DNA from 3 places in the Priestia sp. SIMBA_032 genome. Region 2 is predicted to be linked to each of the others. Evidence: riboswitches for the same ligand, from Rfam matches in the RefSeq annotation. Region 2 holds a riboswitch; each other region holds the start of a gene.

Region 1 (5,027 bases), on a different contig from region 2:
TACATTAACCATTCATTTTCCTGTCCATAAACCATGTTTCCATCCTACATAGTATTGGAAACAATCATCTTTTATTTGTTACGAGTGCTAGACTGTTGAACTAGGCAACGTAGAATAGCGTACTAAAGTTCCCGGTGAAAAAACAAGCGAAAACCTCTACAAGCTACACTTTTTGTGCTTGCTCGGGGCTTTTATAGTTGTCAATTAAATGATAAAGCTTTTCCATATCTACAGCTTCTCTCACATATGCTGCTGCTTTTGAAAAAGACTCCTCTTTTTGCAGGCGACTGTTGAATGTGTCCGTAATAGGCGGCAATTTTTTATGTTTACGAATTTGATTAAGCAAAGCCCTGCGCAAAGCATCGTTATGAAACACATCATGAACATACGTGCCAACAACGTTGTCTTTAACCGTTCCTTCTTTTTCATGCTCTACCACTGCAAAAGCTTCCGTGGTACTCTTAGAAACCGTCTTTCCCATATGAATTTCGTAGCCTTCAATCGAAACTCTTTCACTTTCTAGCTGGACATACCCAGCAACTCTTTCTGTTTTTTTGCTGGTTGTCATAACGGTTTCCACTGGAAGCAAGCCCAGCCCTTTAATGGATTCAATCCGAGATTCTACTGCATCAGGGTCTGTAATTGTCTCCCCTAGCATTTGATATCCTCCGCAGATGCCAATGACGTGAACGTTCGTTGTGTTCAAGACTTGATTAATGGCTAGAGCCAGGCCGCTTTCTTGTAAAAACTGCGCATCTTCAATCGTATTTTTGCTTCCTGGTAAAACAATTAAATCAGGCGTACCTAATTGCGACGGCTTGGTTACAAGCCTCACGTGACAGTCTTCTTCTAAGCTTAAAGGATCGATGTCTGTAAAATTTGAGATGCGAGGATACGAGATAACCGCAATATCGATTTCTTTTAACGGGTTCACAAGCGTTGAGTAATTTCTGAGTGATAACGAATCTTCAGCGTCAATTTCCACGTCATGCATATAAGGAATCACTCCTAGTACCGGAACTCCCGTGTATTCTTCAAACCACTTCAACCCCGGTTTTAAAAGCTCTAAGTCTCCTCGGAATTTATTGATTAACACCCCAATTACTCTAGGTTTATGTTCATCTGGGAGCAATTGAAGAGTACCCACTAAACTCGCAAAAACCCCTCCTTTATCAATGTCTCCTACTAACACAACAGGGGCTTGGGCTATCTTTGCTACGCGCATATTTACCAGTTCCCGATCGTTCAAATTCACTTCAGCAGGACTTCCAGCACCTTCAATCACAATTCGATCATAATGATTGGCAAGCTCTTTATAAGACTCCGTGATAACGTTCAAACCTTCATTAAAAAATTCTTGCCGATACTGAAAAGCAAACATATTACGAAGCGGCTTTCCATGAACGACAATTTGAGATTCATGATCACGAGTTGGTTTAATCAAAATAGGATTCATATTGGTTGTTGCTTCGACTCCAGCCGCTTCTGCTTGAATTCCTTGCGCTCTTCCAATTTCTTTTCCATCCATTGTAATGTATGAATTAAGCGCCATATTTTGCGATTTAAACGGTGCAGTTTGATAGCCGTCTTCTTTAAAAATACGGCAAAACGCTGTAGCAATCATGCTTTTTCCAGCGTCTGAGTGCGTTCCTTGAATCATAAGAGGTTTTCCTTTTTTCACTTTTTCCACTCCCTATCACATAAAAAAACCTTAACTGTAAAAGTCAAGGTTTGGTCATGCGCTCATTAACACATTGTCTTGACTTATTTCTCCCACCGAAAAATAAGGGGTTTTTAAAAGCAGGTCTCCTGGCTTATGCTTCATTTTACTTCTGCATCCTTCCTAGTTTGACTAGTGGGTCTTTGCAGGTTCATCCACATTTACAGTAGCGGGGGCTGCACCGGATTTACACCGATTTCCCTATTATCCTCCTTAGAGGCACTTTTAAAATCATTTATTCTTTATTGTAACGAATTTTATAACCATTCACAATAACGATTTTCTTCTATTATTATATATTACTGTGTTTATACTTATTTGGGTCTCTTATGCTATAATAACAATTATTTTCCAAACATCTTATGAAATAGTTAGGAAGGTGCTCGTAGTTGAAGAAAAAAATCATTTATATCTTTATTAGTTTGCTTGTTCTTTATGCTGTAATCATGTCTTTTTGTATGTATCAAACCGCTCATCAGCCTGTTCCGCAAAAAGCAGATTATGTGCTTATTTTAGGTTCGAAAGTAGATGGAGATCAAATGTCTCCTAGTTTAAAAGAACGAGCAAAAACGGCTTTATCTTATTTAAAGACTCATAAACAAACAAAAGTTATCGTAACGGGTGGAAAAGGATCCGATGAAGAAATTTCTGAAGCAGAAGCAGCCTATCGTTTTCTACGAAAAGAAGGAATTAAAAAGAATCGAATTATAAAAGAGGATCAGTCAACTTCTACTTTTGAGAATTTCACTTTCACTAAAAAGAAAGTTGATATTCAACACAAAAAAGTCGTGCTTGTTAGCAGTGATTTTCATTTATTTCGCGCCTCTATTATTGCTAAACGTCAGGGTTATGATGTTTATTCTTTAGGTGCAAAGACACCAAATTCAATTAAACTTCAAGCCTACTTTCGTGAGTATGCTGCTATCTTAAAAACGTGGCTGTTTGATAAATAAATAGAGTACACCCCTGTACAAATAAAAAACACGGCATGAATTCATGCCGTGTTTTTTATTAATCATCTGTATCGATAACTGCTTTTGGTAAACCTGTGTATTTCGCCCAGTAGAAAATACCGATTGAAACAAGAGCAATTAAAATTAAGTCAAGCGGGTTGCTTAGCACACCCTGTCCTCCACCAAATGAGCCTAGGTAAGAGATAACAAGCATAATAATATAATAAGCAACTAGCCACCAAGCAGATTTAAGCTGCTGTGCAAATTTTACAACGTCAGTTGGTACGTATTTCTTAAATGCTACGTAGATAACAACCATTAGAAGCTGTGATCCTAGAAGCCAAGAAATTGTCGTCCATCCTGACCAATATACGATGTATGAACAGAAGATAAATGAAACAGGAGCAATAACGCTCATACCTTTTAATTTAAAAGGCTTTTTAAGGTCTTTTGCATTTACTCTGAATGCAGCAGCTGAAATTGGCGCAATCGCATAAGACAGAATAAGTGCCACTGAACATACGTTTACTAGCGCTTCCCAAGAAGGAAATGGCAGTGTCCAGAATACGGACATTCCAAATGATAGCCATAGTGACGCACGTGGAATTCCTGTTTTCTTATCTACTTTTGAAAAACGTTTAAATAGTGTTCCATTACGAGACCAAGCATAAACTAAACGAGAAGTTGTATTCATGAAGATGTTCCCGTTACCGCCTGGTGATAAAATAGCATCAAAAATAACAAGCGTTACTAACCAGCCAAGGCCTAAAATAAGTGCAATATCTTTAAATGGTAAAGAGAATTGCTCTTGAATTGTTCCCCACCCTCCTGATAGCATATCAGCCGGGATGTTACCAATGAACAATACTTGCAGTGCTGTGTAAATAATCGCTGAAAGTACAATACAGATAATGAGCGCGATTGGAATATTACGCTGCGGATTTTTAACTTCACTGGCTACAGAAACAATAGGGTGAAGTCCTAGGTAAGCAAACATAACGCCACCTGTTGAAATGGCTGCTTGAATACCATTAAAACCAAACGGAGTAAAATCGCCAGTTGTAAAGTTAGCTGATTTAAAGTGATAAGCTAACACGACGATAATTGTAAGAGGAACCGCATATTTGAACACAGATATAATAACATTTGACTTAGCAAATGCTTTTACACTTACGTAGTTAATGATAAAAAATAGCGTTAATAACGCGAACTGAAATAACCAGCCGATTGTAGTAGGCGATTCAGAACCATGTTTAGTTAGACCAGGAAGCCAAAAAGCAACATACTGACGTACAGCCGTTACCTCGATGGCAATCAAACTAGTGTAAGCAATAATGGTAATGAATGAAATTAAGTAACCCACTAAATGACCGTGTGAGTAAACCGGATAACGGATAATTCCACCGGTACGCGGCAGCGCTGCTCCAAGTTCAGCATACACTAAACCGATAAGTAAAATAATGACTCCGCCAATCAGCCACGAAAAACTTCCGGCTGGACCAGCCTTTGACGCTACGTTACTAACCGCAAATAACCAGGCGGAACCAAAAATAGCCCCCATCCCAATTAACGTTAGGTCAAGTAACGATATTGATTTTTTAAACTTTCCTTGATTTCCTTGATCAGACATAATATCCTCCTTTAAAATTTCCACTCCACACATCTACGCCCTTGCGTCCGATATGGGATTCTTTACATCATCCTCCTCTTACTAAGACCTCACAAGTGGATATGTTAACAAATATTCTCTAAAAAACCAAGTTAAAAACTTTATTTTTTTGTAAAACATCGTTGAATTGCTTATGTATAGCGCATAAATTCCACAGAAGATTTGAGGACTACTCCTCCTATTTAACCGCATTTTTCTTAGGTTAAACATAAAAGAATATTCAAACTATTTGTTGTAAAAAAAAGGTCTGGGACATAACGAAATCGACCGCTAGAAGCGGCTACATACGCAACCCCAACGCTTGCCATACCAATAAAAAAATCCGAACGATTTATCGTTCGGATTTTGCTTCAGCTAAAATAATTTTGTCCGTGCCTCTTTTTTTGCTTATTTAAATACTTTTACACGTTCACTTAGCGGTTGAAATTCTTTTTCACCCGCAGGTGCCACGGGATTACCAAATGGCATTTGGGCAATTAATTTCCATGAGCTTGGAATATGCCAAGCTGCTTTTACTTCATCATCAATCAATGGATTGTAATGTTGCAATGTTGCTCCTAGGCCTTCGAGCTCAAGCGCTGTCCAAATCACATGCTGCAGCATGCCGGATGATTGGTTAGACCAAACCGGGAAATTTTCACTGTAAGATGCGAACTGCTTTTGCAGCCCTTCAACTACTTCTTGA
Region 2 (5,027 bases):
TCAAGTAAGTTTATCTTCTTCTTCGGCTCATTTGCCGGTATTTTATTCGGTTATGATATTGGGATTATTGCTGGTGCAGAAGGTCATATCCGTGAAGCGTTTCATTTGAGTCCGCTCTGGCTGGGGATTGTGGTTTCGTCGCTAATGGGAGGAGCAATTATCGGTTCCATTTTAAGCGGATTATTAGGCGATAAGTTTGGACGAAGAAAGTTAATTTTAATTTCGTCGATCATCTTTCTTTTGGGCTCCATCGGTTCAGCGATTGCACCAGAGGAAATTACGTTAACGATTGCGCGCGTCTTTTTAGGTACAGCAGTAGGAACGGCTTCTTCTTTAGTTCCTGCCTATATGTCAGAAATCGCACCTGCTAATATTCGCGGGAAGCTTTCAGGTTTAAATCAGCTAATGATTGTAATTGGATTATTATTAAGCTATATCGTAGCCTTTATTTTTGAGCCGGTTCCAAACAGCTGGCGATTAATGCTTGGCAGCGCCGGTATTTTTGCAATTGTATTATGCATCGGTATGATCAAGCTTCCAGAGTCGCCTCGCTACTTAATTAAAAATGGAATGCCAGATAAAGCGCGTGAAGTGCTGCGCACGCTTCGTCCCTCAGCAGTGGAAGTCGAAGCTGAAGTGTCTGAAATTGAAAGCGTAGCTGTGCATGAACAATCAGGCATTAAGCAGCTGTTTCAGAAAAAGTTTCGTCTAGCTTTAATTATCGGCGTCGGAATGGCAACTTTTCAGCAGATTCAAGGCTCAAACTCAATTGTTTATTATGCAACAAGCATTGCTCGCCAAGTTGGTTTAGCCCCGCAGGTAGCTGCTGGTTTTACGGTCATTGTTGGGGTAATCTTCGTCGTGACAACACTTATTTTTCTGCAGTTTGTTGATAGATTCAACCGCCGTACCATTCTTACGATTGGCGGCGCGGGTATGGCTCTTTCATTCTTTACACCGGCTATTCTAGGAGCGTTAGGCGTTAATGAAGTCGTTGTTAACTGGGTTACGTTAATTGCTCTTTGCTGCTTTATCCTTTGCTATGCGTTTTCTTGGGCGCCGCTTACGTGGATCATTGTAGGAGAAATTTTCCCGCTTTCTGTACGCGGAATCGGTGCTGGTATTTCATCTGCTTTTAACTGGACAGGATCGCTGGCAGTAGGGCTTGTGTTCCCAATTTTAGCTGATCAGTTTAGTCTGGGCGTTATCTTTTCAACGTTCGGGATCATTTGTATTCTCGGATTATTCTTCATACGTTTTGTAGTTGTTGAAACAAAAGGACGTAGCCTAGAACAAATTGAAACGGACATGGCAACTCGCTCTGAAAGAAATTCTTTAAGTCCGGTTGAGCGTAATAAATACGTCTAATTGTTGTTTAAATGTAAGAGGCTGCGATAAAAGTATGGTAGCCGAAGTGAAAAACGAACCACTGATCAAAGTGTTTGATTAGTGGTTCGTTTTTTTATGGTAAGCGCAGGTTTCATCTGTTGAGTTTCTTCTAGCAGTTGATTGGAGGGAAAGACGCAGACTCCTTCGGGAAAAGCGGAACAGGTGAGACCCCGCAGGAGCGTATGCGACGAGGAGGCTCACCGGACGCCCGCGGAAAGCGAAGTCTTGTACGGAAATCAACTGCGGTGTCACAAGCGATTCAGCTCATGTATTCCATGTGTCTTTAGAGTGGATTCATTTCGTTATGTCTCAACCTCTTTTGGAAAACCGTACATAACTCTTAACGAAACCTTGTAGCAGAAGGTTAAGTCAAGCGTTATAATAGATAATGAAGGATGATATATTCTCTATATTTGTCATATATTTGTATTACATATGTAACTGAAGAAAAACATTCACTTGATATACTGTTTAATGACTTAACTTTATCTTAAAATTTACAGTGAAATGCCTGTTTATAGAGGCTTGGAACATACACAGCAAATGGAGGAGCTATCATGGCAAACGAAAAGATGCAAGAAGGACTTAATCGTTTTATTAAGGAAGATTTAAATGACCTTTTAGGTAGACTGTTTCCCTTAATGGACCGAGAGTGTGCGGAAGAAAAGAGAATGCTTATTGAAACGGCGGTAGAGTACATCTATTCTTCAGGGTATCATCAAGGAGCAAAAGACTTGATCGAAACACATCGAAAAGATGATTACAAATTGTTAAGGCAAAAATTAGCGTCAACGCCTCCTGAAAACTGATTTTTTTGAAATTTCTTTTGACAACATAAATGTAAGGTGTTAAGATGACTCTACATTCAAAATATTATAAACAATCAAAACTCTTATTGAGAGAGGCGGAGGGACTGGCCCTGTGAAGCCCGGCAACCATTTAACAATCTTGTTGAAAAGGTGCTACATCCTGCAAAGCGTACAGCTTTGAAAAATAAGAGAGGATTTCATAGATACTATGCCTCTCTATTCGTGATAGAGAGGCTTTTTATTTTATGTGAATATGTTTTGAATGAACAATTTCATAGAAATGCATCAGGTGCTGTGTAACGAATGTACGCAGCTTAAAAGGGAAGATCGGTGAAAAGCCGGCGCGGTCCCGCCACTGTAATGGGGAGCAACTTATTAACCACTGTTTCATGCTGAAATGGGAAGGGATAGGAAGCGATGAACCTAAGTCAGGAGACCTGCCTGTTGTATGCACTTAAGCTCTACGGGATATAGAGAGGAGTGAGGAATACGTGTTGAGAAAAACAGACTATCTCAACTTTAGTTAAGTATGCGTATCATCTCTCTTTTCATTTCGAAAAGAGAGATTTTTTAGTTTATCGATAAAAAAATATACAGGGAGTGGAAAAAATGAGCAGTGTAAAAAGTTCAAATGTAGGTTATCCAAGAATTGGTGAAAAACGAGAATGGAAAAAAGCGCTTGAGCAGTTTTGGGCAGGGAAGCTAGAGAAAGATATCTTTCTACAGGAAATTGAAGCTCTTCGTCTTGGGCATCTGAAAAAACAGCATGACGCAGGAATTGAACTGATTCCAGTCGGAGATTTTAGCTTATACGATCACGTGTTAGATACAGCCGCTATGTTTGGTTTGGTGCCAAAGCGCTTTGAATATGACGGAGGACCGGTATCGCTTGAAACGTATTTTGACATCGCGCGAGGAACAAAAGGTGCGGTAGCCTCTACGATGACAAAATGGTTTAACACAAATTATCACTATATCGTACCAGAGCTTGAGGAATGTACGCCGGCACTTGTAGAAAATCGCCCGCTTCAATTTTACAAAGAAGCAAAACAGAAGCTGAATATTGAAGGCAAGCCCGTTATTTTAGGTCCAGTAACATTTGTAAAGCTGTCAAAAGGATATAAAGAAAGTGAGTTTAAAAAAGTAGTTGAACAATTTGTTCCTCTTTATGCAACTATCTTAGCGGAGCTGCAGGCAGAAGGAGTAGAGTGGGTACAAATAGATGAGCCGGTTTTATCTACAACGCTATCAAAAGAAGACCTGGCGCTTTACACAGAAGTCTATCAAACTTTGAAGGAAGCGGCACCGAATGTAAAAGTCATTTTGCAAACGTATTTTGACAGCGTTGATTACTATAAGGAAGTCGTGTCTCTTCCTGTTGAAGGAATCGGTTTAGACTTTGTGCATGACCGAGGCGAAAATCTCACGGCGCTTAATAAATATGGTTTTCCAACTGATAAAGTGCTGGCAGCAGGAGTGATTGACGGACGAAACATTTGGCGTGAAAATTTGGACGAGCAGCTTTTAACAATCAGTGAAATTGAAGAAGCCGTATCAAAAGACCGTTTGATTCTGCAGCCTTCATCAAGTCTGCTACATGTTCCTGTCACGGTGAAAAATGAAGAGACGATTGATCCAGTATTGAAAAATGCGCTCTCTTTTGCAGATGAAAAGCTGAAGGAAATTACGCTGTTAACGAAAGCGGTGCAGCAAGGAAAAGAAGCAATAGAAGAAGAAATAAGTGTAAGCAAACAGGCAATTCAAGCATTAAATGGATCATCTTTTCGAAATCATCAAGACGTGCAAAAAGAGCTGAAGCAGCTGCACAGCTATAAAGCAGAGCGACAAGCGCCGTTTGACGTACGTCAGCGCGTTCAGCAAGAAGCTTTTCAACTGCCGCTTCTTCCAACGACAACGATTGGAAGCTTTCCGCAAACAAAAGAAGTGCGAAAAGAGCGTCTAAAATGGCGTAAAGGCGAGTTAAGCGATGAAGCATATGAAGTGTACATTAGCGAGGAAATAAAAAAATGGATTGAAATTCAAGAAAACATCGGCTTAGATGTCCTTGTGCACGGAGAGTTTGAGCGTACGGATATGGTCGAATACTTCGGTGAGAAATTAGGAGGCTTTCAGTTTACGAAGTTTGGCTGGGTGCAATCTTACGGTTCTCGCTGCGTGAAGCCGCCGCTTATTTACGGAGATGTATCGTACGAGCAGGCAATGACGATCAAAGAAACGGTCTACGCACAGTCTCTAACCAATAAGCCGGTTAAAGGAATGCTGACGGGTCCGATTACGATTTTAAACTGGTCGTTTGTACGTGATGATATCCCGCGCTACGACGTGGCAAATCAAATTGCACTTGCTCTTAGAAAAGAAGTGGAAGCACTTGAAAGTCAGGGTATTTCAATGATTCAAGTAGATGAACCGGCGCTGCGTGAAGGGCTGCCGTTAAAACGAGAAAACTGGGAGAGCTACTTGAACGCCGCGGTGTATGCATTTAAGCTAGCCACTGTATCCGTGCAAAACGAGACGCAAATTCACACGCATATGTGCTATTCAGAATTCGAAGAGATTATTGATGCGATCAAAGCGCTTGATGCTGACGTGATTTCCATTGAAACGTCTAAAAGCCACGGTGAATTAATTTATGCGTTTGAAAAACATACGTACAATCAAGGAATCGGACTTGGTGTATATGATATCCACAGCCCGCGCGTACCGAAGCTTGAAGAGCTTCAGCGAAACATTGACCGCGCTCTGCAGGTACTTGATCCTGCATTATTTTGGATTAATCCCGACTGCGGTCTTAAAACAAGAGGAATCAGC
Region 3 (5,027 bases), on a different contig from region 2:
GTTAGACAGACGTTCAGACCTTATTATTTCAGGTGGAGAAAATGTATATCCAGCTGAAATTGAAAATGTTTTGTTGAAGCATCCCGCTGTTAAAGAGGCCGGTGTAACGGGAGTAGCTGATGAAAAATGGGGACAAGTGCCAGCTGCATGTATTGTTGTAAACGAAGACGTTTCAGATGAAGAATTATCTTTACACATTCAACAATTTTTAGCAAAGTACAAACTTCCAAAGTATTTCGTTCGAGTAGAGGAGCTGCCGCGAACGGCTTCTAACAAAATCATACGCCGGAAGCTATCATCTTTCATACAGAAAAGGAGCTAATCGATGATTATAAAAAAAGTACATCTTTATAAAATTGACATGAAGCTTCTTTCTCCTTTTTCAACAAGCTATGGTACAGTGCAGGATCGAGAATTGATTTTACTTGAAGTAGAAGATGAACAAGGATTTACAGGGTGGGGAGAAGTAGTTGCTTTTTCATCTCCTTGGTACACGGAAGAAACGATTCAGACATGTTTTCATATGTTAGACGATTTTTTAATTCCCTCGCTTCTTCATCAGCAGCTTCAAAAACCAGAGGATATTCAAAAGTTATTCAAACCTCTAAAGCGAAATAACATGGCTAAAGCAGCTTTAGACTGTGCTATATGGGATTTGTATGCAAAGCGGCAAAACAAACCGTTATCTGAAGTAATTGGAGGAGTAAGGTCTGCTGTAGAAGCTGGAGTGGTAGTTGGCTTAAATGATATTTCCATAATGAAAGAACAAATAAAGACTTACATGAAAGATGGTTATAAGCGCTTTAAAGTGAAAATTAAGCCGGGTGCTGACTATGAGCTACTGAAACAAATTCGAGATGAATTTCCAAACATTCCTCTTATGGCTGATGCCAATTCAGCCTATACGTTAAGCGACAGTAATTCATTGAAGAAACTAGATGAATTGAATTTAATGATGATCGAACAGCCGTTAAGTTCTGATGATATCCTTGATCATCGATTGTTACAAAAGCAAATGAAGACGCCAATTTGCTTAGATGAAAGTATTGTGAGCTATGAAGATGCACGTCATGCAATTGAACAAAAAAGCTGTAAGATTATCAATGTGAAAATCGGTCGAGTTGGCGGAATGTCCGTAGCAAAGCAAATTCATGATTTGTGCGCCCAGCATGGTGTAAGACTTTGGGTTGGAGGAATGTTAGAAGCCGGGATTTCACGAGCTCATAACATCGCCCTTGCTACATTGCCTTCTTTCACGATACCAGGTGATATTTCTGCGTCGTCTCGCTATTGGGAAAAAGATATTATTAAGCCCGAAGTAGAAGTAGAAGCCGGAGTAATAAAGGTGAAGGGAAAACCGGGGATAGGATACGAGATTGATAAAAAGTTTATCAAAACAATCACAGCATTTGAAAAAGAATACAAATAATTAAAAACCGTTTTTTTATGAAAAACGGTTTTTTTTATTGAGGTTGTCAATGTTTAGTAGAAAAATAGGACAAATTTTTTAAAAAGAGCACATTGTTCCATCAAGCGTGTCAAAACATGTTATGATGGAATAGTTTGATGAAAAAAGTCGAAGGATTTTATCGTAAAAAACAAAATTATTTTTGAAAATAGGTTGATAGTTTTCTAAGTTGTCCTATATAATGTGTTTATAACATAACACAATATGTTGTTTTGGAATCGGTAATAAAATACTATATTTTGTGTTTTCCAGTGAAAAAGGTGTCTGATAAAAAGACTTAAAAGGGAATTTGGTGAAAATCCAAAGCTGTCCCCGCAACTGTGAATGCTGATGAAATAAGGAAATCCACTGTGAGTAAACATCATGGGAAGGCCTTAAAGTAAAAAGAAGCATAAGTCAGGAGACCTGCCTTTTTTATGTCGTTTTATCTTCTTCGGGAGGTGAGAGGGTAGAGCGAGGATTGAGAAAAGACTTAGTGTCTTCTTCTATCTTCGTTCTATTCGCTCACCGAGGTACGGTGAGCGATTTTTTATTTTGAAGTGAAGAGAGGAGCCATATTTATGGTGAATACATTAAAGCCTACAATTCTACATGAATTAACTGCATATATTGAACGATTAAAAAAAGAATTTACGCAGCTTGATTTTTCTTTGTATGAGGAAAAGGTTATTCAAACTGTTACAGTAAAGGAAAATATGACGGACGAAAAGGTTGCAAACGTACTAATTTTGGCAGCCCTAGAGCGTATTTCAATGGAAGAACCAGATTGGACGTACGTGGCGGCAGACGTCTACTTAAACGAACTATATCGAAAAGCAGCAGACAGCCGAGGTTATGATAAAAAAGAGAAGTACGGTTCTTTTTATCAGCTTATTCAAGAACTAACAAAAATCGGTATTTATAATAAACAACTATTAAAAACATATACAGAAGAAGAAATTAATGAAATTGCTTCAGTCATTATTCCTGAACGCGATCGTTTATTTACATACATTGGATTGTTGACATTAGCAGATCGCTATTTAGCGACATCACATGATAAGCGCGTATACGAATTACCGCAAGAACGTTTTCTTATCATTGCTATGACGCTGATGTCTCAAGAAAAGAAAGAAAATCGAACAGCATTAGTAAAAGAAGCGTACTGGGCGCTTTCTAGTCTATATATGACGGTTGCCACTCCAACACTTTCAAACGCAGGAAAGAGCTACGGACAGCTATCTAGCTGCTTTATTGACACGATTGATGACAGCTTACGCGGTATTTATGATAGCAATACAGATTTGGCCACGCTTAGTAAAAATGGAGGCGGAATTGGTGTCTACCTTGGTCATATTAGAAGCCGAGGAAGTGATATAAAAGGTTTTAAAGGCGTATCATCAGGAACAATTCCATGGATGAAACAGCTAAATAATACGGCTGTAAGTGTCGATCAGCTAGGTCAGCGACAAGGAGCTATTGCCGTATATTTAGACGTATGGCATAAAGATATCTTTTCATTCTTAGACGCGCGTCTGAACAATGGTGACGAACGCCAGCGCACGCATGATTTATTCACTGGCGTATGTCTGCCAGATTTGTTTATGGAAAAAGTAGAAGCACGTGAAGACTGGCACTTATTCGATCCGCACGAAGTTCGTACGCTGATGGGCTACTCGTTAGAAGATTTTTATGATGAAGAAGAAGGCAGCGGTTCGTTCCGCACTCGTTACGCTGAGTGTGTAAACAATGAACAGCTTTCAAGAGAAACAGTTCCTGCTATTGAAATCTTCAAGCGTATTATGCTTTCCCAGCTTGAAACTGGAACGCCTTATATGTTCTATCGTGATACGGTTAACCGAGCTAATCAAAACCGCCACGCGGGTATGATTTACTGCAGTAACTTATGTACAGAAATCACGCAAAACCAGAGTACAACGGTAGTAACAGAGGAAATTACGGAAGATGGAAAAATTATTATTACAAAGAATCCGGGCGATTTTGTCGTATGTAATCTTTCTTCTATTAACTTAGCGAGAGCCGTAACTGAAGATGTGCTTGAACGTTTAATTCCAATTCAAGTACGCATGCTTGATAATGTTATTGAGCTAAATGATTTGCCGGTACTTCAAGCAAAGCTAACGAATCAAAAATACCGCGCGGTGGGGCTGGGCACATTTGGCTGGAACCATTTGCTTGCCTTGAAGAAAATAGCATGGGAGACAGATGAAGCGGTAGCATACTGCGATGAATTGTATGAACAAATTTCTTACTTAACCGTGCAGGCAAGCATGAACTTAGCTAAAGAAAAAGGCGCATATCCATTATTTAAAGGCTCAGATTTTGAGTCAGGCGCTTATTTTGAAACACGTGAATACACAAGCGAAGCATGGAATGAACTGCGTAACGAAGTTCAAAGCAATGGGATAAGAAATGGATACTTAATGGCTGTAGCACCTAATTCATCAACATCTATTATCGCGGGTTCTACGGCAAGTATTGATCCGATTTTCCGTAAGTTTTATTCAGAGGAAAAGAAAAACTATAAAATCCCAGTGACGGCACCAGATTTATCGCCAGCAACAAACTGGTATTATAAGTCCGTTTATTTAATTGATCAGCACTGGAGCATTAAGCAAAACGCAAAGCGCCAGCGCCATATTGATCAATCTATTTCATTCAATTTATATGTACAAAACGATATCCGAGCAAAAGAGTTACTGGATCTTCATATGACGGCATGGAAAGAAAAATTAAAAACGACCTATTACGTACGTTCAACATCAAGTGAAGTCATTGAAGAATGTGAAAGCTGTCATAGTTAAAAGGAGTGAATAATTCATGACAAGCATGTTAAAACGAGAATTAATGAACGAAACAGCTCCGAACCGTTCGACAGGAATCATCAACGGCAAGAGCTCCAATATTCTAAACTGGGATGACGTCCGATTTTCATGGGCGTTCCCTAAATACAAGCGTATGCTAGCTAATTTCTGGACGCCGTTTGAAATTAATATGGGTCAAGATATTAAGCAGTTCCCTCAGTTAACCGCTGACGAACAAGAGAGCTTTCTAAAAATTATTGGCCTGCTGGCGCTGCTGGACAGTATTCAATCAGATTATGCTAGCAAAGTAGCTGATTATGTAACCGATTCTTCGATTAATGCTCTAATGATTATTTTAGCGCAGCAAGAAGTGGTTCATAATCATTCGTATTCATATGTTTTATCAAGTCTTGTACCAAAAGGAAAACAAGATGAAGTATTTGAATACTGGCGCACAGACGAAAAGCTTCGCGCTAGAAATGACTTTATTACAAACGGATATAAAGCATTTAGCGAAGAAGCAACGGTTGAAAACTTTTTGAAGTCTATGGTATATGATGTTATTTTAGAAGGACTTTTCTTCTATAGCGGATTTGCGTTCTTCTATAATCTTGCGAGAAATCAAAAGATGGTGGCGACATCTACGATGATTAACTATATCAATCGTGATGAACAGCTTCACGTTGGGTTATTTGAAAAGATTTTCAAGGAAGTACTAAATGAAAATCCAGCTTATCGTACGGAGGAGCTAGAAA

Evidence for each region. Region 2 has a riboswitch for cobalamin ahead of metE (5-methyltetrahydropteroyltriglutamate--homocysteine S-methyltransferase). Riboswitches for the same ligand answer to the same signal wherever they lie in the genome.
Region 1: another riboswitch for cobalamin. It lies ahead of SB717_RS15960 (cobyric acid synthase); the one in region 2 lies ahead of metE (5-methyltetrahydropteroyltriglutamate--homocysteine S-methyltransferase).
Region 3: another riboswitch for cobalamin. It lies ahead of SB717_RS06030 (ribonucleoside-diphosphate reductase subunit alpha); the one in region 2 lies ahead of metE (5-methyltetrahydropteroyltriglutamate--homocysteine S-methyltransferase).

What each region holds. Positions count from the first base shown of each region.
Region 1 covers NZ_JAWRXD010000004.1:335,675-340,701, forward strand. Annotated here, with positions in the region: gene SB717_RS15960 (cobyric acid synthase) at 164-1,690, opposite strand; cobalamin riboswitch at 1,783-1,962, opposite strand; gene SB717_RS15965 (YdcF family protein) at 2,110-2,673, shown strand; gene SB717_RS15970 (APC family permease) at 2,732-4,303, opposite strand; gene SB717_RS15975 (nitroreductase family protein) at 4,730-5,027, opposite strand, start outside.
Region 2 covers NZ_JAWRXD010000014.1:62,527-67,553, forward strand. Annotated here, with positions in the region: gene SB717_RS25830 (sugar porter family MFS transporter) at 1-1,368, shown strand, start outside; gene SB717_RS25835 (hypothetical protein) at 1,506-1,676, shown strand; gene SB717_RS25840 (hypothetical protein) at 1,947-2,198, shown strand; SAM riboswitch class I at 2,279-2,389, shown strand; cobalamin riboswitch at 2,469-2,657, shown strand; gene metE (5-methyltetrahydropteroyltriglutamate--homocysteine S-methyltransferase) at 2,808-5,027, shown strand, end outside.
Region 3 covers NZ_JAWRXD010000002.1:16,399-21,425, forward strand. Annotated here, with positions in the region: gene SB717_RS06020 (o-succinylbenzoate--CoA ligase) at 1-322, shown strand, start outside; gene menC (o-succinylbenzoate synthase) at 326-1,429, shown strand; cobalamin riboswitch at 1,710-1,895, shown strand; gene SB717_RS06030 (ribonucleoside-diphosphate reductase subunit alpha) at 2,029-4,272, shown strand; gene SB717_RS06035 (ribonucleotide-diphosphate reductase subunit beta) at 4,289-5,027, shown strand, end outside.